3 regions of the Kineococcus aurantiacus genome follow, and region 2 is predicted to be linked to each of the others. Evidence: predicted binding sites of a transcription regulator. Region 2 holds the regulator's gene; each other region holds the start of a gene.
The links. The regulator HrcA, encoded in region 2, represses chaperone genes, less so after heat shock. The targets are predictions, from matches to a motif close to GNTNGCACTCGGNNNNNCCGAGTGCNANC.

Region 1 (9,848 bases), 810 kb from region 2:
CCGTCGAGGGGGTCTTCCAGGGGGTCGTCGAGAGGGTCTTCCAGGGAGTCGTCGAGGGGGTCGTCCAGGGAGTCGTCCTCGCCGGGGACGACGGACGGGCCGACCGTGAGGCCGAGGTCACCGACCCCCACCCCGGCCGACCCGTCCGGGAACTGCACCCTGGGCAGGTCGGGGGCGACGTCGGACACGACGGCGGACCCGACGTCACGGCCGGCGTCGCGTCCGCTGTCTGCGTCGGGCCGCCCGGCGCTGTCGACCGGTTCGTCGCCCCCGGGGCTCACCCACCTACCGTACGAGACCCCAGCGGAATCCCACAGCCACCGCCTGAGCGCGGTCGGCGGCCTCCAGCTTGCGGAACAGCCGACGCGCGTGCGTCTTGACCGTGTCCTCGGACAGGAACAGCTCCCGGCCGATCTCCGCGTTGCTGCGCCCGCGGCTCATGCCGACGAGCACCTGCTGCTCGCGCTCGGTGAGCACGGGCGCCCGGCCCGTGAGCACCGCACGCGTGCGGTTGCCGCCACGACGACGGCTGACGTCCTGGAGCGCCTGGAGCACCGCCGTGGCGAGCTCCTCGCGCGAGACGTCCTTGACGAGGTAACCGCGAGCGCCGGCCGCGACCGCGCGGGCCACACCGTCGCCGTCCTCGGCCATGGTGGCCATGAGGACGTTCGCCTCCGGGTGGCGGGCGAGCAGCCGTCGGGCCGCCTCCACGCCACCGATGCCCGGCATCCGGACATCCATGATCACCAGCGAGGGCCGTTCGACGGGCCACCTCTGGAGAGCCTCTTCGCCCGAGCTCGCACCCACGACACGGGTGACGCCGGGGACGGCGGCCACCATGCGTCGCATGGCCTCGCGGGCCAGCGGAAGGTCATCGCAGACCAGTACCGTTGCCACCACAAACCTCTTCCCTGTGTGGGTGGAGCGGGGCCGTCCGTGGCCTCGCTGAGTCGCACGTCGGGTGCGCCACGAAGAGGGTTGTCGGCACGCCGGGGCGTCCACCTGAGGGCAGATCGTCCACTCGCTGGCGCGGAGGGCGGTCAGCGTGCTAATGGACCTCTAGAGGTTCGCGTGCGGTCGCCGGCGGTTCAGGCCGAGACGGCCGCCGCGCACGCGCCGACGGCCTCCTCCAGGCTGGCCGCGCGCACGACCCCGGGCCGCTCGCCGGCGGGCCAGCCGTCCCCCACCAGCACGACCAGCGGGGCCGGGCGCACCCGCAGGAGGGCCTCGAGGTCGTCACCGACCCGGGCGGCGCCGGCCCCCTCGCCGGTCCCCTCGGCGTGCAGGAGCAGCGCGGGCGGGCGCACGCGGCGCACGGCCGCGGCCAGCATCCGGACCGGGACGCCGTCGCCGACGCTGCGCGCGCCGGTGCCGGACTCGGCCAGGGCGGCGGCGGCGGCCAGCAGGACGGGGGTCCGGTCGCGGTCGTCGGCGGTGCCGGCGCCGGCGAGCAGGACCGAGCGCTCCCCGTCGGCGGTGGGCAGGGCGGACAGCGCCCGGGCGACGGCGGCGTGCATGGCGGCATCGCGGGTGGCCGAGGCCGGCCCGAGCACCGCGTCCCAGGCGCGGGCGACGCCGCGGGTGCGGATCTCGTCGGTGAAGCGGTCGGCCAGGCTCGCCACGGCCCAGTCGACGGTCTCCCCGCGCAGGTCGTCGCGCCGGTCGCGGTGGTCCTCGCCGGGCCCCTCGCCGTGGGGGGTGCGCCGGTGGGCGGCGGGGCGGGACTCGAGGTCCTCCGACTCGTCGGGGCGGGGCTCCTCGGGGCGGGCCTCGGCGGTGCGCGCCGGGGCCAGGCCGGAGGTGGGGCCGGCGATCTGGGCGGCGTCGGTGACGGCGGCCTCGATGACGGCGGCGGGGATGGTCGAGACGCTGGCGAGGGCGAACCCGCCGTCGGCGACGGCGGTGGTGGCGGCCAGCTGGGCGGCCTCGGCGGGGGCGACGCCCTCCAGGGTGAGGCGGCGCATGACCACGAGCCGGGCCAGGTCGGAGGAGGAGTAGCGGCGGTGGGCCCCGGCGGTGTGCTCGGAGGGGCCGAGCCCGTAGCGGCGGTCCCAGGTGCGCAGGGTGGCCGGCGCGACCCCCAGGCGGCGCGCGACGGCGGCCACGGTGAGGGTCATGCGCGGGGCCTGCGGCGCGAGGGGCTGCTGGCCGTCGGCCGGGTCGACGGCGGTGGACATGGCACCGAGTGTGTCGGGCGGGCGGCGCACGCGCCAGTCGCCACCGCGCCGGAGTTGTTCAGGGTTGTGCACCCGTGGGGGCGGCCCGCGGGTCCGCGCGATCGGGTTGCGGGGGCACGGATGTTCTGCACGTTGTTCACACCTGGTTCAACAGGTTGTTCAGCTCCGGGCCCCGTAGAGGGCGGGCGCGCGGCGGGAGATCGTGAACAAGTTCGTCCCAGGGGCTTGAACAACTTCTGACGCGGTTGTACGTTCGGGGGCAGTCAGCAAGATCCCTTCCCTCGAGGAGCGCACCATGGCCGAGATCTCCCGTCTCCCCGGACCCGTCGCCGACATCTGGGAGTGGCAGCTCGACGGCTCGTGCCGCGAGGCCGACCCCAACCTCTTCTTCCACCCCGAGGGTGAGCGCGGCCCCGCCCGCCGCAACCGCGACGCCGCCGCGCAGGCCATCTGCGGCGGCTGCCCCGTCCTGGAGCAGTGCCGCAAGCACGCCCTGAAGGTGCGCGAGCCCTACGGCGTCTGGGGTGGGCTCACCGAGGACGACCGCGAGGCCATCTACACGAGCGAGCGCCGCCGCGGGCTGCGCGTCGCCAGCTGACACCCGGCACCACCCCGCGCGCGGTGGTGCGGCGCGCGGACGCGGAAGGGCCCGGCCCCCCAGGGGGACCGGGCCCTTCGTCGTGCGGTGGTGCTGCCGTGCGGTGGTGCTGAGGGGGAGGTCAGTGGCCGTGGCCGTGACCGTGACCCGCGGCGGCGGGCTCCTCCTCCTTCTTGTCCACCACGAGGGTGTCGGTGGTCAGGACCATCGAGGCGATGGAGGCGGCGTTGCGCAGCGCCGAGCGCGTCACCTTGACCGGGTCCAGGACCCCGCCGGCCAGCAGGTCGACGTACTCGCCGGTCGCGGCGTTCAGGCCGTTGCCCGGCTCCAGAGAGCGGACCTTCTCCACCACGACGTAGCCCTCGAGGCCGGCGTTCTCGGCGATCCAGCGCAGCGGCTCGGAGGCCGCCTTGCGGACCAGCGCGACACCGGTCGCCTCGTCGCCGGACTTGCCGAGGTCGCCCTCGAGCACGGAGACGGCGTGCACCAGGGCCGAGCCGCCGCCGGCGACGATGCCCTCCTCGATCGCGGCGCGCGTCGCGGAGACGGCGTCCTCGATGCGGTGCTTCTTCTCCTTGAGCTCGACCTCGGTGTGCGCGCCGACCTTGATGACGACGACACCGCCGGACAGCTTCGCGAGGCGCTCCTGCAGCTTCTCGCGGTCCCAGTCGGAGTCGGTGCGCTCGACCTCGGCCTTGATCTGGGCGACGCGGCCGGCGATGTCGTCGGCCGAGCCGGCGCCGTCGACGATCGTGGTGTCGTCCTTGGTGACCGTGATGCGGCGGGCGGTGCCCAGGGCGTCGAGGTCGATCTGGTCGAGCTTGAGGCCGACCTCCTCGGCCACGACCTGCGCGCCGGTGAGGGTCGCGATGTCCTGCAGGATCGCCTTGCGGCGGTCGCCGAAGCCGGGGGCCTTCACCGCGACGGCGTTGAAGGTGCCGCGGATCTTGTTGACGACCAGGGTCGACAGCGCCTCGCCGTCGACGTCCTCGGCGATGATCAGCAGCGGCTTGGAGGTCTTGAGGACCTTCTCCAGCAGCGGCAGCAGGTCCTGGACCGTGGAGATCTTGCCCTGGTGCACGAGCACGTAGGCGTCCTCCAGGACGGCCTCCTGGCGCTCGGCGTCGGTGACGAAGTAGGGCGAGATGTAGCCCTTGTCGAACTGCATGCCCTCGGTGAAGTCCAGCTCCAGCGCGGTCGTGGAGGACTCCTCGACCGTGATGACGCCGTCCTTGCCGACCTTGTCGAACGCGTCGGCGAGCAGGTCGCCGACGGTCGGGTCCTGGGCGGAGATCGTCGCGACGTGGGCGATGTCGCCCTTGCCGTCGACGTCGCGGGCCAGCTTCAGCAGCTGGTCGTTGACGGCCTCGACGGCCGCGTCGATGCCGCGCTTGAGGCCCGAGGGGGCGGCGCCGGCCGCGACGTTGCGCAGGCCCTCCTTGACCAGGGCCTGGGCCAGGACGGTCGCGGTGGTGGTGCCGTCACCGGCGACGTCGTTCGTCTTGGTGGCGACCTCCTTGGCGAGCTGGGCGCCGAGGTTCTCGTACGGGTCCTCGAGCTCGACCTCGCGGGCGATGGTGACGCCGTCGTTCGTGATCGTCGGCGCACCCCACTTCTTGTCGATGACGACGTTGCGGCCCTTGGGGCCCAGGGTCACCTTGACGGCGTTGGCGAGGGCGTCGACGCCGCGCTCCAGGGACTTGCGGGCGGTGTCGTCGAACGAGAGCTGCTTGGCCATGTGCCTTCTTCCTTCCGTGTGTGCAGCGGGACGAGGAACGCCCCGGGCTCCCGGGGGACCGGGCGCCCGGGGCGCGGTGAACCTCTGCCGCTTACTTGGCGACCTTGGCGAGCACGTCGCGCGCCGAGAGGATCAGCAGCTCGTCGCCGCCGTACTTCACCTCGGTGCCGCCGTACTTGGAGTAGATGACCTTGTCGCCCACGGCGACGTCGACCGGCACGCGGTTGCCGTTGTCGTCCACGCGGCCCGGGCCGACGGCCAGGACCTCGCCCTCCTGGGGCTTCTCCTTGGCGGTGTCCGGGATGACGAGACCGGAAGCGGTCGTCTGCTCCGCGTCGAGCGGCTTGACGACGATGCGGTCCTCGAGCGGAGTGATGGAGACCGACACTGGTGCGGCCCTCCCCTTCTGCTTCAGCGAACTGGCGTACGGGACGGTCGGTGCGGTGGGGAGCGGACGACCGTCGTCGCGGGTGCCGGGCGGCCGCTGCCCCGTTGGCACTCCCCCGTGGGGAGTGCCACCGACGCTGGGCGAGACGTTAGCACTCAGGCCAGGCGAGTGCCAGGCACGGGGGCGTCCTGGCAGCATCGGGCGGGTGAACACCGCCGATGTCGAAGCGCTGCAGTCCCCCGAGGGGCGCGCGCTGCTCGCGCAGCTGGCCGGGACGGTCGCCGAGGACCCCGTCGCACTGGCCGGCCGGCTGCGGCGCGAGGGCCACGACCCGGCGCTCGCGGCGCTGGCGACGACCCAGTCGCGGCTGCGGGCCCGGGCGGAGGGCAAGTTCGGACCGCGGGCCGCCGGACTGCTGCTCACCCCCGCCGGCGCCGAGCAGGCGACCCGCGCGGTCGTGGCGGCCGAGCACGCCCGCCGCTTCGCCGCCGCGGGGGTCGCCCGGGTCGCCGACCTCGGCTGCGGGGTGGGCGCGGACTCCCTCGCCTTCCTCGACGCGGGGCTGGCGGTGCTGCCCGTCGACGCCGACCCCGTCACGGCCGCCGTCGCCACCCACAACCTCGGGGTCCGGGTGCGCTGCGAGGACGTCACGGCGGGCGTCGTCGGGGAGCTGTCCCCCACCGACGGCGCCTGGTTCGACCCCGCCCGCCGGACCTCGGGCGGGCGGCGGGTCTTCGACCCCGAGGCCACGTCCCCTCCCCTGTCCTTCGTGCTCGCCACGGCCGCCCGGGTCCCCGCCACCGGCGCCAAGCTCGCACCGGGCCTGCCCCACGACCTCGTGCCCGCCGGCGCGGAGGCGCAGTGGACGTCGGTGGACGGCGAGGTCGTCGAGTGCGCGCTGTGGTGCGGCCCGCTCGCCCGGCCGGGGGTGGCCCGCAGCGCCCGGGTCGTGCGCGGTGCCACCGCCCTGGAGCTGGACGACCGCGACCTGCCCGCGGCGGACGTGGGGGACGTGGGGGGTTTCCTGCACGAACCCGACGGCGCCGTCATCCGGGCCGGGCTCGTCGGGCGCGTCGCCGCCGACCTCGGCGGCCGGCTCGTCGACGAGACCATCGCCTACGTCACGACCGACGACGCGGCCACCTCGCCGTTCGCGCGGTCGTTCCGGGTGCTGGAGGTCCTGCCGTTCGGGTTGAAACCCCTGCGCGCGCGGTTGCGCGCCCTCGACGTCGGGGCGCTGACGGTGAAGAAGCGCGGGACGGCCGTCGACCCCGACCAGCTGCGCCGGCAGCTGGCCCTCAAGGGGTCCCGCGCGGCGACGATCGTGCTGACGCGGCTGCGGGGCCGGCAGAGCGTCCTGGTCGTCGAACCCGTCAGCTGATGCGCGCCCGGAGGACGAGCGCGTCGACGTCGTCGGGCTGGTAGTACCGGGCCCGGCGGGCGATCTGCTCGAACCCCTCGCTGCGGTAGAGGTTCTGCGCGGGCTCGTTGTCGGCGCGGACCTCCAGCAGCAGGTGCGTGGCCCCCGCCTCGACGGCCGCGGCGCGCAGGGCCCGCAGGAGTTCGCGGCCCGTCCCCCGGCCCTGCTGGTCGCGCGCGACGCCGATGGTCTGGACGTCGGCGTCGGCGCCGTTGACCATCACCCCGCCGTACCCGACGACGCGGTCCCCCTCGACCGCGACGAGGAAGCTGCGGTTGGGCTGGGCCAGTTCCCCCCAGAACGACTCGACGGACCACGCCGTGGCGCCGAAGAGGTCCAGTTCGAGGGCGTGCACGTCGGCGACGTGCCACCAGCGCATCTCCCGCAGTTCCACGGGGATCAGGGTAGGTGCCGCACGAGGCAGACGCGGGGCCAGGCGTCGAGCCCGTGCTCCGCCTCGCGGCGGCGCAGCTCCCGCAGTCCCGGGCCCGGGTCGGGCAGGTCGCGGAAACCCAGGCGGCGGTAGTACGGCGCGTTCCAGGGGACGTCGGCGAAGGTCGTGAGGGTGAGGGTCCGGTGCTGCGCACCGGCGACGTCGAGCAGGGCGCGGCCGATGCCGCGGCGGGCGTGCGCCGGGTCGACCGAGACCTGCTCCACGTGGCCGTGGCCGTCGACGACGTCGAGCAGCAGGTACCCCGCGACGCGGCCGCCCTCGACGGCGACCCACGACCGGCCCAGGTAGCCCGCGAGGGTTTCGAGCGCGGGCGGTTCGTCGTCGGCGACGGCGTCCATGCCCAGCGACCGGAAAGCCTCTCCCGCAGCGCGTTCGACCTCCTGCAGCCGGGGCAGGTCCTCGGGGCGGGCCGGGCGGATCACGGGGCCGATCCTGCCAGGCGCCCCTGGCCCGCGCAGTCCGGGCCGGGGCACGGTCGTCGTGCGGCGCTCCCGGCTGCCGGGCAGCCGCGGTCCGCCGCCGGCCCCGTCGCGGGGCCGGTGAGGGGGCCGGTCAGGGGTTCGCGCGCCTCAGCGGCGGTCCGCGCCGCCGTCCACCGCGGCCCGCTCCCCGCGCACGTCGACGAGCAGCCGGTCGGCGCGGATCCGGAACCGCCTGGTGCCCCACATCATCACCGCCGCCAGGAAGGGCAGGACGCCGAGCGCCGCGACCCCCAGCGCGTCCGACCCGGTGCCCGTGGCCACCCACGACCGCAGGATCGGGGCGACGAAACCCCCGAGGTTCCCCAGGGAGTTGATGAGCCCGATGCCGGCCGCCGCGGCGGCGCCGGTGAGGAACGCCGTCGGGTAGGACCACGTGATGGGGCCGATCGACAGGAACGACGACACGGCGACCGTGATGCACACGATGCCGACGAGGGCGTACCCGTTGGCGCCCGCCCACGCCGACCCCAGCACGAACGCGCCGGTGCTGACGAACAACCACGTCCCCCACGCGCGGCGCCGCCTCACCGTCACCGCGTGCCGGCCGACGGAGTAGCAGGCGAACATCCCCACGAACCAGGGCACGGCCGTGATGAGCCCGACCTGCCAGCCGACCTCCCGCCCGGTCAGGCCCGCGACCTGGGTGGGCAGGTTGAACGTCACGCCGTAGACCGCCACCTGGAGGCAGAAGTAGATGACGGTGAAGTACCAGACGCGGCCGTTGCGCATGGCCGCCCACACCCCGCTGGGGCCGTCGGCCGAGCGCAGCTCGTCCTCGGAGGCCATGGCCTCCCGCAGCGCCGCCTTCTCCTGCGGGGACAGGAACTTCGCGTCCTCCGGGGAGTTCACGAGGGCGAAGATCGCCACCACCCCGGCGACCACCGCGAGCAGGCCCTCCACGGCGAACATGGCCTGCCAGCCGGTCACCCCGTCGATCGAGCCGCCGAGCTCCAGCAGCGCCCCCGACAGCGGGGAACCGACCATCTGCGAGAACGGCTGCGCCAGGTAGAACACCGCGAACATGCGGGTGCGGTGGGCGTTGGGGAACCACTCGGCCAGGTACATGATGATGCCGGGGAACAACCCGGCCTCGGTGACCCCGAGCAGGAAGCGCAGCACGATGAACGACGTCTCGCCCTGCACGAAGGCGAAGCACGCCGAGACGATCCCCCAGGTGATCGCGATGCGCGCCAGCCACGCCTTGGCCCCGAACCGGCGCAGCGCGAGGTTGCTGGGGATCTCGAAGATCGCGTAGCCGATGAAGAAGACGCCCGCGCCGAAGGCGTACGCCGCGTCCGAGATGCCGCGGTCCAGCTCGAGGGCGTCCTCGGCGAAGCTGACGTTCGTCCGGTCGAGGAAGGACACGACGTACAGGGCGACGATCATGGGCATCAACCGGCGCGAGGCGCGACCGATGGCCTGGTGCAGGACGGTGTCGGTCACGGGCTGGGCCTCCTCGGTGAGATTCCCGGACCCGCCCACGCTACGCCGTGACGCGTTTGCGCGCCCCCGGCTCGGTCGCGTCGGGCCGCCGCAGGTACAGCGGCTCCGGCGGCAGCAGTCCCCACGTCCCGCGGCCGGCGAGGGCGTCGGCCACGAGCTGCGCCAGGGCCGCCCCGTCCACCTCGAAGGGCGCGCGGGCGCCGCCGAGGGCGTCGGGGTACAGCCGGGTCCCCGACCCCACGACGGGGACGTCGGGGCGGACGTCGGCGGGGGCCAGGACGTCGGGACCGGCCGTGCGCCGGACCCCCTCCCCCGAGGCGACGTACCGGGCGGTGTGGACCTCGCGCCGGCGCGCGTCGGTGGCGACGAGGAACTCCCCGGCCAGCCCGTCCGCGGCGGCCTGCGCGGCGAGGGCGTCCAGGGAGCAGACGCCGTGCACCCGCGCTCCCCACGCCAGCGCGAGCGTGCGCGCGGTGACGACGCCGACGCGCAACCCGGTGAAGGGCCCGGGCCCGACGCCGACGGCCACGTCGGTGACCTCGGTGCGGTCGCGGCCGGCGTCGGCCAGGACGGCCGCGACCGTGGGGACGAGGACCTCGTTGTGGCTCCGGGCGGTCCCGGCGCGGGTGGCGGCGAGGACCCGCTCGCCGTCGTGGACGGCGACGGCCACGCCGTCGGTCGCGGTGTCGAGGGCGAGCAGCAGCACCCCGGGAGTCTAGGCGCCCCCTCCCCCGCCGACCGGCCGCGCCGGGGTCAGGGGCGCGGGTGGGCCAGGCGGCGGGCGAAGCGGACCGAGGCGGCGAAGACGGCAGGGGCGTCGCGGTCCGAGGTCAGCTCGTGGAAGCTGTTGGCGTACACCACCTCCGTCACCTCCTCGGAGGAGATCCCGGCCAGCACCCGGTGGGCCGAGGCCGCCGGCACGACGTGGTCGACGCGCGAGCGCAGCAGCAGGACGGGCTGGTGCACGCGGGCGAGGTCGTCGCGGGTGCGCCGCCAGCCGCCGACCTGGGAGACCAGGGCCCGCAGCGGCGTCCGGTCGTAGGCCAGGACCTGCGCGGCGGGGTCCTGCAGGTCGCCCGCGACGGCGGACCAGCGGGGCAGGACCCGGCCCAGGGTGGCGACCGCCAGCTCCTTCCACGGCTCCAGCG
Region 2 (9,848 bases):
GGCCAGGTAGAGGGGTTTGATGCCGAGCCGGTCGCGCATGAGGACCACGCGGCCGGTGTCGCGCTCGTGGACGACGACGGCGAACATGCCCACGAGGTGGTCGACGACGTCGGCGCCCCAGCGGTGGTAGCCCTTGACGATGACCTCGGTGTCGGAGGTGGAGACGAACCGGTAGCCGTACCCGGTGAGCTCCTCGCGCAGCTGCGGGTAGTTGTAGATGCAGCCGTTGAAGACGGCGGTCAGCCCCAGCTCGGGGTCCTGCATGGGCTGGGCGCCGCACGCCGACAGGTCGATGATCGACAGCCGGCGGTGCCCGAAGGCGACCCGGCCCTGCGCCCAGACGCCCTCGCCGTCCGGCCCGCGTGGGGCGAGGGTCTGCGACATCGCCTGGACGGCGGCGACGTCCGCCGCGCGCCCGTCGAACCTGACTTCACCGCAGAGACCGCACATGGCGGTACATGCAACCGCAGGATCAGCCCGGGGGCCAGGTGAAGTCCCGGCCGCCCAGGACGTGCCCGTGCACGTGGAAGACCGACTGCCCCACGGCCGTGCCGGTGTTGAAGACGAGGCGGTACTCCCCGCCGCAGCGCTCGTCGGCGATGCGCTGGGCCACCTCGACGAGGCGCGCGAGGACCTGCGGGGCCTTCGCGGCGAGCTCGGCGACGTTCTCGTACCGCTCGCGCGGGACGACCAGGACGTGGGTGGGGGCCTGGGGGGCGATGTCCTCGAAGGCGACGACCTGGTCGTCGGAGTGGACGATCGTGGCGGGCACGTCGCCCGCGACGATCCGCAGGAACAGGTCGTCGGGGGCGCGTTCGACGCGGGAGACCTCGGCCATGGGTCCGACGCTACCGGGCCGCGGGGGTGGCGATCGTTGTGACAACGCTCGCGGTGATCGCGAGCGTTGTCACAACGATCGCCACCCCCGGCCCACCCCCGCCCGGCGCGTCCCACGGGCCCCTCGCGAAACATCTCCGCTTGGATGTCAACCGTGACCCTGCGTGACTCGTCTACACGGTGTGATGGTGATGGAGGAGCGTGGGGTCGTGTCTGACGACCCGCGCTCGTGGTCGGCCGACGAGGCCGTCAGCGCGCTGTACGCGGCGCACTGGCGGCGTCTGGTCGCGCTCGTGACCTCGCTCATGGGCGAGTCCGCGAGCGCCGAGGAGGTCGTCGCCGACGCCTTCGTCGCCCTGCACCGGCGGTGGGACCGCCTGGCGGACAAGGGGTCCGCCGTGGCGTACCTGCGCACGAGCGTGGTCAACGGGGCCCGGGACGCGCTGCGGCACCGGGTGGTGGCCGACCGCGGGCGGCCGCTGCCGGACCCGGCCCCGGACGGCCCCGAGGAGCACGCCGTGCGGGCCAGCGAGCACCGGACGGTGCTCGCGGCGCTGGACGGGCTGCCCGCCCGGCAGCGCGAGGTCCTGGTGCTGCGGTACCAGGGCGAGATGTCCGAGCAGGACATCGCCGACACCCTCGGCATCAGCCGGGGTGCGGTCAAGACGCACGCGCACCGCGGGCTGTCCGCGTTGCGCGAGGTGATGAGCCGGGAGGAGCGGCAGTGACCGAGGACACCCCGTTGGGTCCGCTGCCGGACCCCGACGGCGACGACGAGCTCAGCCCCACCGCGCGGCAGCTGCGCGACGCGCTGGCCGCACGCGCGGCCGGGGCCCGACCTGCCGACCGTCTCGAGGAGATCCGCATGACCAGCCGTTCCAACCGTCGTCGCTCGCGCGCCTGGGTCGCGGTCGCGGGGGCCGCCGCCGTCGTCGTCGTGGGGGGCGGGGGCTACGCCCTGACCCAGCGCGACGGGGGCGACGTGACGACGGTCGCGGCGTCCACCTCGCCGTCCCCCAGCGCGTCGGCGTCCTCGGCGTCCCCGGCGTCCCCGGCGACGTCGGCCGCCTCCTCGGCGCCGGAGGAGACCCCGGCTCCGGACGGCACCTCGCCGGCGCCGCGGGGGACCCCGCGGTCCACCCCGGCGGGGTCGGTCGCGACGTCGGCGCCGGCCGGTGCGGCGCTGCCCTCGGGGTCGGCCACCGTCCCGGTGTACTGGCTGGGCGGGTCCTCCCCGAAGCTGTTCCGCGAGTACGTGCGGGCCGGGGACGCGGGCGCGGACGACGCCACGCGGGCGCTGCGGGCCATGCTGGCCGGCGGGCCGGGCGACCCGGACTACACGAGCCCCTGGTCGGCGGACCCGACCGCCACGGTCACCTCCACCGGGGGTCGGCTGGTCGTGGACCTGGCGGCGTCGGCCGCCGCCGGCCGGGCCGCGGACGCCACCGCGGCGGTGCAGCAGCTCGTCTACACGGTGACGGCGGCGGCGGGGTCGAGCGACCCGGTGGAGATCCGCGTCGACGGGCGGCCGGAGCCCACGCTGTTCGGGGAGGCCGTGGCGCGCACGGTGGCGCGGGCCCCGCAGGCCGACGTGCAGGCCCCGGCGTGGATCACGGGTGTCACGCCCGGGTCGGGCTCGGTGACCGTCACCGGGGTCGGGACGGCGTTCGAGGGCACGCTGCTGTACACGATCACCGACGCCTCGGGGGCCGAGGTGGCGCGGGAGGCGGTGCAGGCGGGGGCGAACGGGACGTTCGACGACTTCTCGTTCACCGCGCAGGTCGGGCCGGGCACGTACACCGTCGCGGTGGTCGCGCCGGACGAGTCCGGCGGCGAGGGCGCGACCCCGCTGGCCGACACCAAGGGGTTCACCGTCTCCTGAGCGGTTCGCGCGCGCGGTCACCGCGGGCGCCCCGGTGGGGCGCGCGGTGACCGCGCGCCCCACCGCGCGCAGTGGGCCTCAGCGGCCGGAGAGCCGGTCGCGCAGCTTGGAGAACACGCCCTGGTGGGCGGGGGCGAGCTTGCCGGCGGGGCGCACCTCGCCGCGCAGCTCGGCCAGCCGCCGCAGGAGCTCCTCCTGCTCGTCGTCGAGCTCGCGCGGGGTGACGACGTCGAGGGTGACGACGAGGTCGCCGCGGCCCTGGGCGCGCAGGTGCTCGGCGCCCTTCTGCTTCAGGACCACCGTCTCCCCCGCCTGGGTGCCGGGGCGCACGTCGACGTCCTCGCTGCCGTCGAGGGTCTCCAGCGGGACCGTGGCGCCCAGGGCCGCCGCGGTCATCGGCACCTGCAGCGTGCAGTGCAGGTCGTCGCCGGAGCGGGAGAACACCGGGTGCGGGCGTTCGTGGATCTCGACGTAGAGGTCGCCGGGCGGGCCGCCGGCGGTGCCGACCTCGCCCTGGGAGGCGAGCTGGATGCGGGTGCCGGTGTCGACGCCGGCGGGGATGCGGATCGTCAGGGGACGACGGGCGCGGACGCGGCCCTCCCCGGAGCACTCCAGGCACGGGGAGGGCAGGACGGTCCCGAAGCCGCGGCAGGTGGGGCAGGCCTGGGTGGTCATGACCTGGCCGAGCAGCGAGCGGACGACCCGCTGGACCGACCCCTGGCCGTGGCAGATGTCGCACGTCTGCGGGCTGGTGCCGGGCTGGCAGCACGAGCCCTTGCACGTGGGGCACAGGATCGCGGTGTCGACCTGGATGGAGCGCTCGCCCCCGAACGCGGCCTCGGCGAGGTCGACGTCGACGCGGATGAGGGCGTCCTGGCCGCGCTGGGTGCGGCTGGCGGGCCCGGCGCCGCGCCCACCGGCGCCGCCCTGCCCGAAGAAGGCGTCCATGATGTCGGAGAACCCGAACCCGGCGCCGAAGCCGCCGGCGGCGCCGCCGGGCATCGAGCCGCCGCGGTCGTAGGCGGACCGCTTGTCCGGGTTGGACAGCGTCTCGTAGGCCTGGGAGACCTCCTTGAACTGCTCCCCCGCGTCGGGGTTCACGTCCGGGTGGAGCTTGCGCGCCAGCTTGCGGTAGGCGCGCTTGATCTCCTCCGTCGAGGCGTCCTTCGAGACGCCGAGGACGTCGTAGTAGTCGCTCACGAGGTCGGGGTTCTCCTGTCGGTTCCGGTCACTGGGCCAGGATGCGCGAGACGTAGCGGGACACCGCGCGCACCGCGGCCATCGTCGTCGGGTAGTCCATCCGGGTGGGGCCGAGGACGCCGAGGCGGGCCAGCTCGCCGTCGGAGCCGTAGCCGCTGGTCACCACGGACGTGCCGTCGAGGCCGAGGTGCAGGTTCTCGGCGCCGATGCGCACGGTCAGGGCACCGCGCTCGCGCGCGGGGTCCTCGGTCATCTCCTGGACCAGCCGGAGCAGCACGACGTGCTCCTCGAGGGCTTCCAGGACGCTGCCGAGGGAGGTCGCCAGGTCGGGCCCGGACTTGACCAGGTTGGAGGTCCCGGCGAGGACGACGCGCTCCTCCAGGGAGGCGGTCAGGCAGTCCCCCAGGGCCGCGGCGACCTCGGCGGCGATGGCGAGGTCGGTGGCGGGGGTCTGCTGGACGAGGTCGGTGAGGGCGTCGCGGGCCTCGCGCAGCCGCTTGCCGGCGACGGAGGCGTTGACGCGGGTGCGCAGCGCCGCCAGGGAGACCCCCAGGGACTCCACGTCGACGGCGGAGCGGACGTCCAGGACGCGCTGCTCGACGCGGCCGGAGTCGGTGATGAGCACCAGCAGCGCGCTGCGGCCGCCGACGCCGACGAGCTCGACGTGCCGGACGGTGGCGCGCGTCAGCGACGGGTACTGCACGACGGCGGCCTGGCGGGTGATCTGCGCGAGCAGCCGGACGGTGCGGTCGACGACGTCGTCGAGGTCGTCGGCGCCGTGCAGGAAGGCCTCGATGGCCCGCTTCTCGGCCGGGCTCATGGGTTTGACGTTGGCGAGCCGGTCGACGAACAGCCGGTAGCCCTTGTCGGTGGGGATGCGGCCGGCGCTGGTGTGGGGCTGGGTGATGTACCCCTCCTCCTCCAGCACGGCCATGTCGTTGCGGATGGTGGCGGGTGAGACGCCGAGCTGGTGGCGCTCGACGAGGGTCTTGGAGCCGACGGGCTCGTGGCTGGAGACGTAGTCCTCGACGATGGCGCGCAGCACGGCGAGCCGGCGGTCGTCGCTCATCGGTCCCCCTTCTGCTGGCACTCCTCACCGGTGAGTGCCAAGTCTAAGTGCTGCCGCGCCCGCCGCGCCTCCCCCGCCGGGCCCGCGCGCGTCGTTAGCGTGCCCCGGTGACCCGCTACGACGACCGCTACGGCGCCGACGTGCTCTCGGCCGACCCCCACGCCCGCTCCCACCCCAAGCCGGTGCACCGGGACGAGCCGGCGGTGCGGGGCCTGGTCGTGGAGGACGTCGACACGGGCTGGGTCGGGGCCGTGGTGCGCGTGGAGAAGAGCGGCGGGGTGCACGTCGTCGTCCTGGAGGACGCGAAGGGGAGGACCCGCACCTTCCCGCTGGGGTCGGGCTTCTGGGTCGAGGGGCAGCCCGTGCGGCTGGTCGCCCCGAAGGCCGCGGGGCCGGTCCAGCCGACGCGGACCGCGTCGGGGTCGGTCGCGGTGGCCGGCGCGGGCGCCCGCACGGCCCGCGCCTCGCGCATCCTCGTCGAGGGCCGGCACGACGCCGAGCTGGTCGAGAAGGTCTGGGGCGACGACCTGCGCGTCGAGGGGATCGTCGTGGAGATGCTCGACGGCGTCGACGACCTCGACGCCGCGATCCGGTCCCACGCGCCGCGGCCGGGCCGCCGGATCGGCGTGCTCGTGGACCACCTGGTGCCGGGGTCGAAGGAGTCGCGGATCGTCGCGAAGGTCGGCGCGAACCCGCACGTGCTCGTCGTGGGGCACCCGTTCATCGACGTCTGGCAGTCGGTGCGGCCGCAGCGGCTGGGCTGGACGCGGTGGCCGACGGTCCCGCGCGGGCAGGACTGGAAGCACGGCGTCCTCGCCGAGCTCGGCTGGCCGCACGCCACCCAGGCCGACGTCGCCCACGGCTGGAAGCGGATCCTGGGGACGGTGCGCACCTACGCCGACCTCGAACCGGCGCTGCTGGGCCGGGTGGAGGAACTCGTCGACTTCGTGACCGCCGACCTGGCCGACCGCTGAGGGGTCCGGCGGAGCGCCGGGGAACCTGGCGGATCGCGGCGGGAAGGGTCAGGATCGAGCCGTGAGCCAGCCCCCGCAACCGCCCCCGCACCGCGCACCGGTGCCCCTGTCGCCGTCGGACGAGCGGATGTGGGGGATGTTCGGGCACCTGTCCGCGATCGCGGCGAGCTTCGTGACGCTGCCGTTCCTGGGCCCGCTGGTCGTCTTCCTGGTCTTCAAGGACCGCAGCCCGTTCGTGCGCGGCCACAGCGCCGAGGCGCTGAACATGACGATCTCGCTGGTGCTCTACGAGATCGTGCTGAGCGTCGTCCTGGCGGTCCTGACCCTGGTGACGTTCGGGCTGGGGTCGCCGCTGTTCGCCCTGCTGGGCGTGCCGGCGCTGGTGGCGCTGGTCCTGGCGGTCGTCGCCGCGGTCACGGCCAACCAGGGTCGCGTCTACCGGTACCCGCTGATCATCCGCCTGGTGCGCTGACCGCGCGCAGGTCCGCGACCGGGTCGGCCCCCACCGGCGCCAGCGCGACCGTGGTGACCCCCGCGCGCTCGTAGTCGTCCAGCCGGGCGCGCACGGAGGCCGCCGACCCGACGAGGGTCGTCGCGGCCAGCAGGTCCTGCGGGACCCGCTGGGCCGCCTCGGCCCGGCGGCCGGCGAGGTAGAGGTCCTGGACCTCGTCGACGGCGGCGCCGAAGCCGAGCCGGCGGCCGAGGTCGGCGTAGAAGTTCTGCTCCCGCGAGCCCATCCCGCCCAGGTACAGCGCGAGGAGGTCGCGGACGGGCCGCTCGGCCTCGGCGCGGGCCGGGCCGCTCGCGCCGGTCACGACGAGCGGGACGGTCGCGGTCACCTCGAACCCCTCCACCGGCCGGTCCCGCCGGGCGAACCCGGCCCGCAACCGGTCGAAGGACCCGGTGGAGTCCTCCGGGACGAGGAAGGACGGCAGCCAGCCGTCGGCGACCTCCCCGGCGAGCTCGACGTTGCGCGGTCCCACCGCGGCCAGGTGGACGGGCAGGTCCGGCCGCGGGGTGGGCTGCATGAGCCGCAGCGGGATCCCCGGGCCATCGGGCAGCGGCAGCTGCAGGTGCCGGCCGTCGAACCGGGACTCCCCGCGCGCCAGCAACTGCCGCACGACGGCCACGTACTCGCGGGTGCGGGCCAGCGGCCGGGAGAACGACTGCCCGTACCAGCCCTCGGCGACCTGCGGCCCGGAGACGCCCAGGCCCAGCCGGAACCGGCCGCCGGAGAGCCCGTCGAGCGTCGCGGCCGTCATGGCGGTCGAGGCCGCGGCGCGCGCGGGGACCTGCAGGACGGCCGAGCCCAGGCCGATGCGGGTGGTCTGGGCGGCCAGCCAGCCCAGGACGCTGACGGCGTCGGTGCCGTAGGCCTCGGCGACCCAGACGGAGGCGAACCCGGCGTCCTCGGCGGCCCGGGTCAGTTCCAGCGCCCGCCGGGCGGCGGGCCCGACGGGGCCGGTGAGGTAGCCGAGGCTCAGGCCGAGGTCCATGCCGGCACGCTACCGGCGGCCGTCCGCGCCGCAGGAGCCTCACGCCCCGCCGGGTTCAGTCGAGCAGCCGCCGCACCACCGCGTCGGCCAGCAGCCGGCCCCGGCGGGTCAGCGCGACCCGCCCGCCCGCGGCCGGTTCCAGCAACCCGTCGATGAGCAGTTGCGCGGCCTGCGTCCGCACGCCCCACCACGCGGGGTCGAAACCCTCGGCCAGCCGCGAGCGCAGCAGGACGTCCTCGACGCGGCGGTCGTCGTCGCTGAGCAGTTCGCGCGCGTGGGCCGGGGAGTTCCCCGCCGCGATGCGCCCGGCGTAGGCCGTGGGGTGCTTGACGTTCCACCACCGGACCCCGCCGACGTGGCTGTGCGCCCCGGGCCCGATCCCCCACCAGTCCCCGCCGCGCCAGTAGGCGAGGTTGTGCCGGCAGGCGTGCTCGGGGCCGCGCGCCCAGTTGCTCACCTCGTACCAGCCGTACCCGGCGGCGGTGAGGGTGTCGTCGACGATCTCGTACTTGTCGGCCTCGTCGTCGTCGGAGGGTTCGGGGACCTCCCCGCGCTTCATCTGCCCGGCGAGCTTCGTGCCCTGCTCGACGATGAGGGCGTAGGCCGAGACGTGGTCGGGTTCGCAGGCCAGGGCCGCGTCGAGGCTGCGCCGCAGGTCGTCGTGGGACTCCCCGGGCGTGCCGTAGATGAGGTCGAGGCTGACGTCGAGCCCGGCCTCGCGGGCCCAGCGGACGGCCTGCGGAACGCGGGCGGGGTCGTGGGTGCGTTCGAGGACGGCCAGGACGTGCGGCACGGCGGACTGCATGCCGTAGGAGACGCGGGTGAACCCGGCGGCCTTCAGCGCGGCCAGCGACTGCGGCGTCACCGAGTCGGGGTTGGCCTCGGTGGTGACCTCGGCGCCGGGGGTGGTCCCGAACTGCTCGCGCACGGCGGCGAGCATGAGGGCGAGGTCGGCCGCCGGCAGCAGCGTGGGGGTGCCGCCGCCGAAGAAGACCGTCCCGGCGGGCCGGACGGCGTCGCCCAGGACACCCGCGGCGAAGCGCACCTCGGCCGCGGCCGTCTGCGCGTAGGCGGCCTGCGAGCCCCCGCCGCCGAGTTCGGTGGCCGTGTAGGTGTTGAAGTCGCAGTACCCGCAGCGGACCGAGCAGAAGGGGACGTGCAGGTAGACGCCGAAGGTGCGCTCGGTCGCGCCGGTCAGGGCGCGCTCGGGCAGGGATCCGTCGGCGGGGACGGTCTCACCGTCGGGCAGGGTGCTCGGCACCCCTCCAGTGTCCCCCCTGCCCGGGGGTGCTCCCGGCAGGTACCCGTGGGGGGTAGGGGTTGCGGTGGGGACCCCCGGGGGGTATCAAGGAGGAATGGAGAACGGGCCCGGCTACGCCGGCGAGAAGGACGAGGTCCTCAAGCGGTTGCGGCGCGTCGAGGGCCAGGTGCGCGGACTGCACCGGATGGTCGAGGAGGACGCGTACTGCATCGACGTCCTGACCCAGGTGTCCGCGGCCACCAAGGCCCTGCAGGCCGTCGCGCTGTCGCTGCTCGACGACCACCTCGGGCACTGCGTGGCCCACGCGGCCGCCGAGGGCGGCACCGTGGCCGACGAGAAGATCAAGGAAGCGAGCGCGGCGATCGCGCGGTTGGTGAGGTCCTGATGAGCGAGCACGAGGCGAAGTACGTGGCCGGGTACGAGGTCGCGGGCATGACCTGCGCGCACTGCGTCGGCGCCGTCACCGAGGAGGTCTCGGCCCTGCCCGGCGTGGAGTCGGTGCGCGTCGACCTCGTCGCCGGCGGCACCTCCACCGTGGACGTCACGAGCACCACGCCCCTCGAGCGCTCGGCCGTCGCGGCCGCCGTCGAGGAGGCGGGGTACGAGCTGGTCGAGTGATGGAGCCCGTCGAACTGACCATCGGCGGGATGACCTGCGCGTCCTGCGCGAACCGCGTCGAGAAGAAGCTCAACCGGATGCCCGGCGTCGAGGCCACGGTGAACTACGCCACCGAGAAGGCCACCGTGCGCCTGCCCGAGGGCACCGACGTCGCCGAGGCGATCTCGGTCGTGGAGAGGACCGGCTACACGGCGACCCTGCCGCAGCCCGGACCGGCGCCCGTCGCCGCGCCGCAGGACCCGGTCACCTCCGCGCTCGGCCGGCGGGTCGCGGTGACGGCCGCGCTGGGCCTTCCCGTCCTGCTGCTGTCGATGGTCCCCGCGCTGCAGTTCACGAACTGGCAGTGGCTGGCCTTCGCGCTCGCCTCCCCCGTCGCGGTGTGGGGGGCGTGGCCCTTCCACCGGGCCGCGCTCGTCAACGCCCGGCACGGCGCGGCCACCATGGACACCCTCGTGAGCCTCGGGGTGGTCGCGGCGTACCTGACGTCGTGCGCCTCGCTGTTCCTCGGCGA
Region 3 (9,848 bases), 290 kb from region 2:
ACCCGCCCCGCCGCGGCCGCCCGCTGACACCCCACCGCCCGCACCCGCCCGCACCCCAGGAGACCAGCATGGAGTTCCCCGCCCGCCGCACCGCCGTCGTCACCGGGGTCGGCGCCCCGCGAGGCATCGGCCGGGTCGTCGCCCGCCGCCTGGCGCGGGACGGCTGGAGCCTGGGCCTCGTCGACATCTCCGCCGACGGCGTGGCGGAGATCTCGCAGGAGCTGCGCGAGGCCGGGGCCGACGTCCACGGCGTCACCACCGACATCTCCTCCCCGGACTCGGTGGCGGCGGCGTTCGCCGAGTTCGACACCGCCCTGCCGCCCGTCGTGGGCCTGGTGAACCTCGCCGGGATCGCCAACCCGACGCCCCTGCTCGAGATCACCCTCGCCGAGTGGGACCGCACGATGGCCGTCAACGCCACCGGGTCGCTGCTCATGGTCCAGGCCGCCGCGCGCCGGATGGTCGAGGTCGGGGTGGGGCGCATCGTCAACACCTCCTCCATCACCGCCGTCGACGGCGGCGGGACGTTCTCCAAGACCGCCTACGCCGCGGCCAAGGCCGCCGTCCTGGGCCTGACCCGCGGCGCGGCGCGCGAGCTGGGTCCGCACGGCATCACCGCCAACGCGATCCTGCCCGGGCCGATCGACACCGACATCATGGGCGGCAAGCTCACCGACGAGCGCAAGGCGCAGATGTCGGAGGGCATCCCCGTGGGCCGCGTCGGCACCCCGGGCGACATCGCCGCGGTGGTCGCGTTCCTGCTGTCCGAGGAGGCCGGTTTCGTCAACGGCGTCAGCTACCAGGTCGACGGCGGCAAGCACATCAACTGAGGCCCCGCCCCGCCCGCGCGCCCGCGTCCCCCAGGGGGGCGCGGGCGTCGTGCTGCCACCGGGGCGCGCCGGGGCTCAGGCGGAGAACACGTACTCCGTCGTCGTGCGGAACTCCCCGCCCGGCCGCAGCACCGAGTCGCCCAGCTCCGCGAAGGACGGCTGGTTCACCGCGTCGGGCAGCAGCTGCGTCTCCAGGCACAGGGCGTCGCCCTGGCGGACGGGCCGGCCCTCCACGGTCCGCCAGGACCCGTCGAGGAAGTTGCCGGAGTACAGCTGCAGACCCGGCAGGTCCGTGCGCACCGTGACGGTCCGCCCCGAGCGGGGCCCGGTGACCGAGCCGACCTCCCGCAGCATCCCCGGCCCGTCCAGCACCAGGCAGTGGTCGTAGCCGCCGGCCCGCAGCAGCTGCTCGTCGGCCTCGCGCAGCCGGTCGCCGATCCGGGTGGGGGCCGAGAAGTCGAACGGGGTGCCGGCCGTCGCGGCGAGCTCCCCGGTGGGGATGAGGTCCGCGTCGACCGGCAGGTACCGGGAGGCGGCCAGCCGCACGACGTGGTCCTCCACGGACCCGGCCCCGTCGAGGGCGAAGTACGCGTGGTTCGTGAGGTTCACCGGGGTGGGGGCGTCGGTCGTCGCCGAGTGGTCCAGGCGCAGGACCACCGCGGAGCCCTCCGCGCGCAGCGAGTACGTGACGGCCGCCTCGAGCGTGCCGGGGAACCCCATGTCGCCGTCGGGGGAGCGCAGGGCGAACCGGACCCCCGGGACCCCGTCGACGTCCACCTCCGAGGCCGACCACACGCGCTGGTCGAAACCCTCCACCCCGCCGTGCAGCGCGTTGACGCCGTCGTTGAGCGGCACCCGGTGCTCGACCCCGTCGAGGGTGAACCGCCCGCCCGCGACGCGGTTCGCGACGCGGCCGACGACCGCCCCGGGGTAACCGGAGGCGTTCTCGTAGGCCGCGACGTCCGGCAGCGCGACGACCGCGTCGCCCAGGGCCCCCGCGGCGTCCGGCACGCGGACCTGCTGCAGCGTCGCCCCGCGGGTCAGCACGGCCGCGCTCGCGCCCGAGGGCAGCCGCAGCTCCCAGCGTTCCACCGGTTCCCCGCGGCGGGTCCGGCCGAAGGGGGAGCTGTGCACCGTCGCCGTCATGGGGCCGATCGTGCCCTACCCCTGCCCGCCGCCGACGCCAGGGGCACCCCGGCCCGGCCGGCCCTCAGGCCAGGCGCCAGTCGATCCCGTCCCCGCCGGCCTCGCGCAGCAGCGCGTCGACGCGGCTGAACGGGCGCGAGCCGAAGAACCCCCGCGAGGCCGACAGGGGGCTGGGGTGGACGCCGGCCACGACGGGCACCCCCTCCAGCAGCGGGGTGACCTGCTGGGCGTCCTTGCCCCACAGCAGCGCCACGAGGGGACCGCCGCGGGCCGCGAGCGCCCGCACGGCCGCGTCGGTCACGGCCTGCCACCCCAGCCGGCGGTGCGAGCCGGAGGCCCCGGCGCGCACGGTGAGGACGCGGTTGAGCAGCAGGACCCCCGCCTCGGTCCACGCCGTCAGGTCCCCGTGCGCGGGGGGCGCGACCCCGACGTCCTCGCGCAGCTCGCGGCCGATGTTCACCAGGCTGCGCGGCAGCGGCCGCACGTGCGGCTCGACGGCGAAGCTCAGCCCGATCGGGTGACCGGGGGTGGGGTAGGGGTCCTGGCCCACGAGCAGGACGCGGACCGCCTCGAAGGGCTGGCGGAAGGCGCGCAGGACCGCCTCCGGCGCGGGCAGCCACGGCTCGGTCTCCGCGGCCAGCGCGGCGGACAGCTGCTCCAGCTGCGCGCGCACCGGCAGCAGGGCCCGCGCCCACCCCGGGTCCAGGTCGTCCAGGCCCAGACCGGCCGGGTCCTGCGGGGTCTGCGGGAACCGTGGGGAGGGTGCGTCGGGAGTCACGCACGGGACGCTACCCAGCTCCCGAACGCCCCGCGACGCGCGGCGCGGGGTCGCCGGGAGTGTCGGTGGGCCCTCCTAGACTCGCCACGCAGCGGCCGGACGGGGCCGCGCCGAGAGGGGTGGGAGACGTGGAGCGGTCCGAGGCGACGGCGCGCACCGAGCGCGACCAGCACGGACGGGCGGGGGAGCTGCCCGAGGGGCTGAGCCGCCGGGACGCCGAGATCCTCGCCTTCGAGCGCCAGTGGTGGAAGTACGCCGGGGCCAAGGAGCAGGCCGTGCGGGAGCTGTTCGACCTCTCGCCCACGCGCTACTACCAGCTGCTCAACGCGCTCATCGACTCCCCGGCCGCCCTGGCCCACGACCCGATGCTCGTCAAGCGGCTGCGCCGGATGCGCTCCAGCCGGCAGCGGGCCCGCTCGGCCCGGCGCCTGGGCGTGCAGCCCTGAGCCGGGCCCGCCAGCTGGCCCCGCGCCGGGGCGCGCACCGCACCCGCCGCGGTCCGGCCGGCGTCGTGCTGGTCGTGCTGGCCTGGCTGCTGCTCGCGGCCGTGGTCGGCGCGGGGCTGGTCGTGGGTCTGCGCTCGCTGCTGGGCCCGCTCCTGGAGACGGTCCGCGGCGTCCTGTGAGCGTCCCGGGGCGCCCGCGTCGTGACCGTTTCGTGAAGACGCTGTTGGTCGAACCCTGTCCCACCAGCCCCTCCCCGCACTAACGTGGGCCCCGGTCGATCAGTTCGATGAGCACGTCCTCTGCTCGGGGAGCGCACGTCGGGCGTCGCTCACGGCCGCGTGGCCGCGGGCAGCGTGAGACCCGTGTCCGGCGCGCGCCGGAGGCGTCTTCCGCTCGCTGCACCACAGGAGAAGCAATGGCTCAGGGCACCGTGAAGTGGTTCAACGCCGAGAAGGGGTACGGGTTCATCACCGTCGACGACGGTGGCGCGGACGTGTTCGTGCACTACTCGGCCATCGTCGCGGACGGTTACCGCTCCCTCGAAGAGGGTCAGCGCGTCGAGTTCGAGGTGGGGCAGGGCCAGAAGGGCCCCCAGGCCGAGAGCGTGCGCGGCCTCTGACCGCCGGCCCGGGGTGGCGCCGCCGCCCCGGGCTCCCCGCCGCCCGCCCCGGGCCTACGCCGTCGAGCGCCCGCGCACGCGCAGGTGCCGGACCCCCGGGGTGCGGCCCGTGACGAGGACGACCTCGCCGGTCGCGGCGTCGTCGGCGCCCAGGTAGGTGTACTGCTCGCCGGGGTCGAAGCGCGCCGGCTGGTCGTGGCCGTCGCCCCCGCCGGGGCCCACGGCCGGCTGGTCGGTGCCCACGACGAGCTCGTCGGTGCCCACGGTGCAGCGCAGCTGCGCGCCGGTCAGCCGCCGGGTGCCGTCGGGTCCCTCCTGCACCCCCTCGAAGGTGCCGCCGGGGCGGAAGGTCAGTTCCAGGGCGAAGGACGTCGCCGCGCCGGTCGAGCGGATCGTCAGGTCCGCGCCGTCCGGCACGAGGCCGACCGTGATCTCGGTGGTGAGCTCCACCTCGTCGACGGCGCGGCGCTCGAAGGCCATGGCGGCGTGGAACCGGCCCTCGTCGCCGAGCGGGTAGGCCCCGTCCGGGGCCCGGTCGGCGGCCGCGAGCGGCTGGTAGTAGCCCGCGCGCAGGGACTGGCGCAGCACCAGGACGCCGCCGGGCCCGTGCTCCAGGACGGCGCTGCGGAAGGGGCCGAGGCCGAAGAACTCCGTCGACAGCCGCACGGACCGCAGCAGGGCCTCGCCGTGGCGCACCCGCAGGAACGTCGCCGAGTTCGCGGTGCCGGAGCGGACCGCGCGCACCGCGGGCTGGTCGCTGCCGCCGAAGACCGTCGTGCGGGTCCGTCCCCGGGCGCTGACGACCAGACCGGACGCGGGGTACGCGGCGGTGCCCTCCCACGCGAGCGCCGGCCCCGGCGGCAGGGGGGCGGCCAGACCCGGCCGCACCACCACCTCGGGCAGGTCCCGGCGGCCGTCCACGCCCCGCGACCGCAGCGTCCGCGCCGCGGCCGCGAAGTCGGGGCGGTCCTCCTCCAGGGCGAGCCGCCGGTAGTGCAGCAGGAACGGGCCGCCGGGGTGGCCGGGGGTGCGCTGGTCCTGGCGGCGGGAGTGCACCGACTCGACGTCCCCGTCGGGGTCCAGCAGGGGCAGGAACGCCTCGAGGTTGCGGCGCACCGGGTCCAGCAGGTCGGGGCGGTCCAGCACGTCGGCCAGGACCAGGAGCGAGGGGTTGGTGACGGCGGCGGCGTACAGGGGGCTGCGCTCGGAGTACATGCCGTCCGGCTGGAGGTCGACGCCCTCGGCCAGCCACTGCTCGACGCGGGGGCGGACGGCCTCGGGCGTCCCGAGCAGGGCGCCGAGCCGGGCCAGGGCGCTGGACAGCTCCCAGCGGTGGTTGGGCGTGTGCACCCCGCCGGTCAGCAGCGGCGGCAGGGCCCGCTCGCCGACGGCGCGCAACCCCGCGACGACGTCCGCGAGCGCCGGTTCGCGGGCCGCGACCTGCGCGGTCAGGCACAGGTCGTTCACGGTGAAGGCGGTGTCCGGCGGGGAGGCCAGGTTGGTGCTGTCGAACAGGCCGGTCGCGGTCTGCGCCGCGGCGAGCTGGGCCAGCACTCGGTCCGCGACCTCGAGCAGCGCCAGGTCGTGGTGGTGGGCCGAGGCGGGGTGGTGGAAGGCGGTGACGAGCGCCTTCAGGCGCGCGGTCGTCTCCCGGTGCGCGAGGGGGCTGAGCGCCGGGGCCCGGCCGGCCAGCAGGACCGCCACGCCGCGGTCCAGGTCGGCGGCGAGGGCGCGGGTGAAGGGCTCGTCCACGGCGTCGGCGGCGGAGGGGTGCACGGCTGCGTCCTGGGGGAGGGAGGGGGCGCCGGCGGGGGCGGGCACCTGCTCGGCGGGGCGACGGTGCGCCACCAGCGGCGACGCTAGCGTGCGGTTGACCTGACGTGAAGCCGTCCGGTCCGCGACGGCTCGGCGCCTCGACCGGTGAACCCCCACCGGACACCTCCCGCGAACTGCCGGCCCGACGACGGGTGGGGGACGGCTGAGGACCGGGGGACGAGGACGTCGACACCTGAGCCCCACCCGCACGAGCCGGCGTCCCGTCCTCCGCGGCCCCCTCGCCGCGGCCACCGCCGGTACCACCCGGACCGCCTGCGAGGTAGAGGGATCGGCCGCCGGTGGCGAGGGCGCGACGAGGAGCACCTCCCGGCTGTCGGCGCCACCCCGGCCGCGCTGCAGGAGTTCGTCGACCTCGACGACGACGTCGTCACGCCCGGGTCGGTGTGGACCTCCGGCGCCGACCCGGACGCGCCGCTCGAGAGCGGCCACGTCGTGGCCTTCGACGACGGCGACCCCGAGGACGCGGCGCGGCCGCCTGCCTCGACGGGTCGAGGGGGAGCTGTCGACCTTCGTCCGGTCGTCCTGCTGGTGGTCGTCCAGCCGGTCCTCCAGCGCTGCGTCGTGGACGCCGACCTCGACGCCGGGCTCGAGGACCGAGCCGCCGGCGGGGGTCCGCCGCGGGCGAACGGCCCCGGCGGGGGGTTTGCACTCGTGGGGGGAGAGTGCCAACATTGGCGTTGGCACTCTCGAGTCGAGAGTGACAGCACCTCGACCCGGGAGCGAAGCTCCTAGGCCGGTGCGGTGAGGTCCGCAGGTGCCGGGGGACGTGACCCCGGGGCCCGGGGACCGTCCGTCGCGGGCGCCGCGCCAGCCACCCACGCCCGTTCTTCTGGGAGGAACACCAGGCATGAGCAAGATCATCGCCTTCGACGAAGAGGCTCGTCGCGGCCTCGAGCGCGGGATGAACCAGCTCGCTGACGCCGTCAAGGTGACGCTGGGGCCCAAGGGCCGCAACGTCGTCCTGGAGAAGAAGTGGGGCGCCCCCACGATCACCAACGACGGTGTCTCCATCGCCAAGGAGATCGAGCTCGAGGACCCCTACGAGAAGATCGGGGCCGAGCTCGTCAAGGAAGTCGCGAAGAAGACGGACGACGTGGCCGGCGACGGCACCACGACCGCCACCGTCCTGGCCCAGGCGCTGGTGCGCGAGGGTCTGCGCAACGTGGCCGCGGGTGCGAACCCGATGGGCCTCAAGCGCGGCATCGAGAAGGCCGTCGAGGCCGTGACCGAGCAGCTGCTCGGCGCCGCCAAGGAGGTCACCACCAAGGAGCAGATCGCGGCCACCGCCGGGATCTCCGCCGGTGACGCCTCCATCGGCGAGCTCATCGCCGAGGCGCTCGACAAGGTCGGCAAGGAAGGTGTCATCACCGTCGAGGAGAGCAACACCTTCGGGCTCGAGCTCGAGCTCACCGAGGGCATGCGCTTCGACAAGGGCTACATCTCCCCCTACTTCGTCACCGACGCCGAGCGTCAGGAGACGGAGCTCGAGGACCCGTACATCCTCATCCTCAACTCCAAGATCTCCACGGTGAAGGACCTGCTCCCGCTGTTGGAGAAGGTCATGCAGTCGGGCAAGCCGCTCGTCATCGTCGCCGAGGACGTCGAGGGCGAAGCCCTCGCGACCCTGGTCGTCAACAAGATCCGCGGCACCTTCAAGTCCGTCGCCGTCAAGGCCCCGGGCTTCGGCGACCGCCGCAAGGCCATGCTCGGCGACATCGCCATCCTCACCGGTGGCCAGGTCATCTCCGAGGAGGTCGGCCTCAAGCTCGACACCGCTGACCTCGACCTGCTGGGCCGCGCCCGCAAGGTCGTCGTCACCAAGGACGAGACCACGATCGTCGAGGGTGCCGGCGACGCCGACGCCATCGCCGGCCGCGTGGGCCAGATCCGCGCCGAGATCGAGCGCAGCGACTCCGACTACGACCGCGAGAAGCTCCAGGAGCGCCTCGCCAAGCTCGCCGGCGGCGTGGCCGTCATCAAGGCGGGTGCGGCGACCGAGGTCGAGCTGAAGGAGCGCAAGCACCGCATCGAGGACGCCGTCCGCAACGCGAAGGCCGCCGTCGAGGAGGGCATCGTCGCCGGTGGTGGCGTCGCCCTCATCCAGGCCGGCGTGCTCGCCTTCGAGAAGCTCGACCTGACCGGTGACGAGGCCACGGGCGCGAACATCGTCAAGGTCGCCGTCGAGGCCCCGCTCAAGCAGATCGCGGTCAACGCCGGTCTCGAGGGTGGCGTCGTGGCGGAGAAGGTCCGCAACCTGCCCACCGGTCACGGCCTCAACGCCGCCACCGGCGAGTACGTGGACCTGCTCGACGCGGGCATCAACGACCCGGTCAAGGTGACGCGCTCCGCGCTGCAGAACGCCGCCTCCATCGCGGCGCTGTTCCTCACCACCGAGGCCGTCATCGCCGACAAGCCGGAGAAGGCCGCTGCGGCCCCGGCCGGCGACGGCGGCATGGGCGGCATGGACTTCTGATCCACGCCTGACCCGCACCACCGCACCACCCGCGAGGGCGGTCCTCCCCGGAGGGCCGCCCTCGTGGCGTTCGGCGCCCCGTTCCGCGCTCCCGTTCCCCGCTCCCGTTCCCCGCTCGAAGCACGGTTCGGGCCCTCCCGAGCGCGTCGGGAGGGCCCGAACCGTGCTTCGAGCGGGGAACGGCGGCGGGGCCTCAGACGACGGCGTCGCGCCGCACGTCGAGGAAGGGCACCTCGGCGTCCTCGAACCGCCGCTCCAGGGCGTCCAGGCCGTGCTCCAGCAGGAACCCGCGCTCGCTCTCGTGCACCGGGACGGCCTGCAGCCAGTGCACGTCCAGCCCCGGCTCCAGGGGGTACCGCGACAGGTGCGCGAAGTTGCCCGGGGCGGTGAACAGCAGGTGCTCGGTGCGCCCGCCGAGCAGGTCCGCGACGATCCCGGGGAAGACCGTCCCCGGCGACAGCGCCCACGGCTCGCCGATCGCGGCGAACGCCGACGCCACGAGCAGGCCCGTGGCCAGCCGCCGCTCGACGTCCTGCAGCACCGTCACCAGCTCCACGCGCACGTCGGTACCGGCCACGACGTTGGGGTAGCGGTGCATCGACAGCGTCGAGACGGACGTGCACCCCGGCGCCGGGGCGTCCTCGGCGGTCAGGACGTCCAGCAGCAGCGTCTCGTCGCGGCTGAGGAAGTCCTCGATCTCGGGCCGGCCGTCGGGCACGAGCTGCTCGCCGACGAACCGGGCCATGCGGACCTCGGCGTCGGTGGGCGGGTCGAACGCCCCCATCAGGCGGCCACCCGCCCCACGGGCACCGCGGACTCCCGCGCCAGCCCCGTCACCGGGTCCGCGAGCGCCGCGACGGCCCCGTGCAGCTCCGGGGCGATCCACGTGTCGCGGCCCGCGAGGGCGTCGAGCACGAACCGGGGGTGGGCGGTGAGGCGCTCGGCGAGGTGGAACCCGGCCTCGCGGGTCGTCTCGGCGAGGTCGTCGATCTGCGGCCAGGGGCGCTCGGGGTTGACGTGGTCGGGGGTCAGCGGCGAGACCCCGCCCCAGTCGTCGACGCCGGCGTCGAGCAGCTGACGGCGCTGGGCGGCGTCGGACAGGTTGGGCGGGGCCTGCAGCGAGACCCCCGGGCCCAGCAGCAGCCGGGCCACGGCCAGGGTGGCGACGTACTCGGGGTGCTCGAGGTCGGCCTCGCCGCGCATCGCGGTGTCGTCCTTGGCGCGGAAGTTCTGCACGATGACCTCCTGCACGCCGCCGGACTCGGCCGCCACGTCCCGGATCGCCAGGAGGGAGTCGACGCGCTCGGCGTACGTCTCGCCGATGCCGACGAGGACCCCGGTCGTGAAGGGGACCCGGGCGCGGCCGGCGTCGCGCAGCACCTGCAGCCGCAGGTCGGGGTCCTTGTCGGGGGAGCCGTGGTGGACCTGGCCCGGTTCGAGCCACAGCCGCTTCGACGTGGTCTCCAGCATCATCCCCATCGAGGGGGCCAGGGGCCGGGAGGTGAGCAGCGCCTCGTGCGACATGACCCCGGGGTTCAGGTGCGGCAGCAGGCCGGTCTCGTCCAGGACGCGGCGGGCCAGGTGCTGGACGTAGTCCAGGGTCGAGGCGAAGCCCCGCTCGGTCAGCCAGGTGCGGGCCTGCGACCAGCGGTCCTCGGGGGCGTCGCCGAGGGTGAACAGGGCCTCCTTGCACCCGGCGGCGGCGCCGTCGCGGGCGATG

Region 1: groES (co-chaperone GroES) is a predicted target of HrcA. The motif match lies at 5,049-5,077, and genes of this name have one in related genera.
Region 3: groL (chaperonin GroEL) is a predicted target of HrcA. The motif match lies at 6,297-6,325, and genes of this name have one in related genera.

Annotation. Positions count from the first base shown of each region.
Region 1 is NZ_JACCBB010000001.1:1,615,953-1,625,800, forward strand. Features, by position in the region: gene shbA (RNA polymerase sigma factor ShbA) at 1-281, opposite strand, end outside; gene BJ968_RS07720 (response regulator transcription factor) at 286-897, opposite strand; gene BJ968_RS25545 (MerR family transcriptional regulator) at 1,089-2,177, opposite strand; gene BJ968_RS07730 (WhiB family transcriptional regulator) at 2,473-2,775, shown strand; gene groL (chaperonin GroEL) at 2,897-4,513, opposite strand; gene groES (co-chaperone GroES) at 4,605-4,901, opposite strand; gene BJ968_RS07745 (THUMP-like domain-containing protein) at 5,107-6,282, shown strand; gene rimI (ribosomal protein S18-alanine N-acetyltransferase) at 6,275-6,715, opposite strand; gene BJ968_RS07755 (GNAT family N-acetyltransferase) at 6,721-7,197, opposite strand; gene BJ968_RS07760 (MFS transporter) at 7,345-8,649, opposite strand; gene tsaB (tRNA (adenosine(37)-N6)-threonylcarbamoyltransferase complex dimerization subunit type 1 TsaB) at 8,741-9,406, opposite strand; gene BJ968_RS07770 (alpha/beta fold hydrolase) at 9,454-9,848, opposite strand, start outside.
Region 2 is NZ_JACCBB010000001.1:810,502-820,349, forward strand. Features, by position in the region: gene BJ968_RS03890 (N-acetylglutaminylglutamine amidotransferase) at 1-450, opposite strand, end outside; gene BJ968_RS03895 (histidine triad nucleotide-binding protein) at 473-838, opposite strand; gene BJ968_RS03900 (RNA polymerase sigma factor) at 1,047-1,565, shown strand; gene BJ968_RS25450 (Gmad2 immunoglobulin-like domain-containing protein) at 1,562-2,719, shown strand; gene dnaJ (molecular chaperone DnaJ) at 2,798-3,919, opposite strand; gene hrcA (heat-inducible transcriptional repressor HrcA) at 3,948-4,988, opposite strand; gene BJ968_RS03920 (DUF3097 family protein) at 5,096-5,962, shown strand; gene BJ968_RS03925 (magnetosome magnetite crystal formation protein family) at 6,024-6,434, shown strand; gene BJ968_RS03930 (LLM class F420-dependent oxidoreductase) at 6,415-7,458, opposite strand; gene hemW (radical SAM family heme chaperone HemW) at 7,514-8,719, opposite strand; gene BJ968_RS03940 (metal-sensitive transcriptional regulator) at 8,814-9,104, shown strand; gene BJ968_RS03945 (heavy-metal-associated domain-containing protein) at 9,104-9,337, shown strand; gene BJ968_RS03950 (heavy metal translocating P-type ATPase) at 9,337-9,848, shown strand, end outside.
Region 3 is NZ_JACCBB010000001.1:1,098,157-1,108,004, reverse strand. Features, by position in the region: gene BJ968_RS05245 (MFS transporter) at 1-27, shown strand, start outside; gene BJ968_RS05240 (SDR family NAD(P)-dependent oxidoreductase) at 69-830, shown strand; gene BJ968_RS05235 (aldose epimerase family protein) at 906-1,976, opposite strand; gene BJ968_RS05230 (uracil-DNA glycosylase) at 2,041-2,697, opposite strand; gene BJ968_RS05225 (DUF3263 domain-containing protein) at 2,943-3,200, shown strand; gene BJ968_RS05220 (cold-shock protein) at 3,616-3,819, shown strand; gene BJ968_RS05215 (hypothetical protein) at 3,874-5,667, opposite strand; gene groL (chaperonin GroEL) at 6,503-8,128, shown strand; gene BJ968_RS05205 (suppressor of fused domain protein) at 8,322-8,912, opposite strand; partial or broken gene cofG (7,8-didemethyl-8-hydroxy-5-deazariboflavin synthase CofG) at 8,927-9,848, opposite strand, start outside.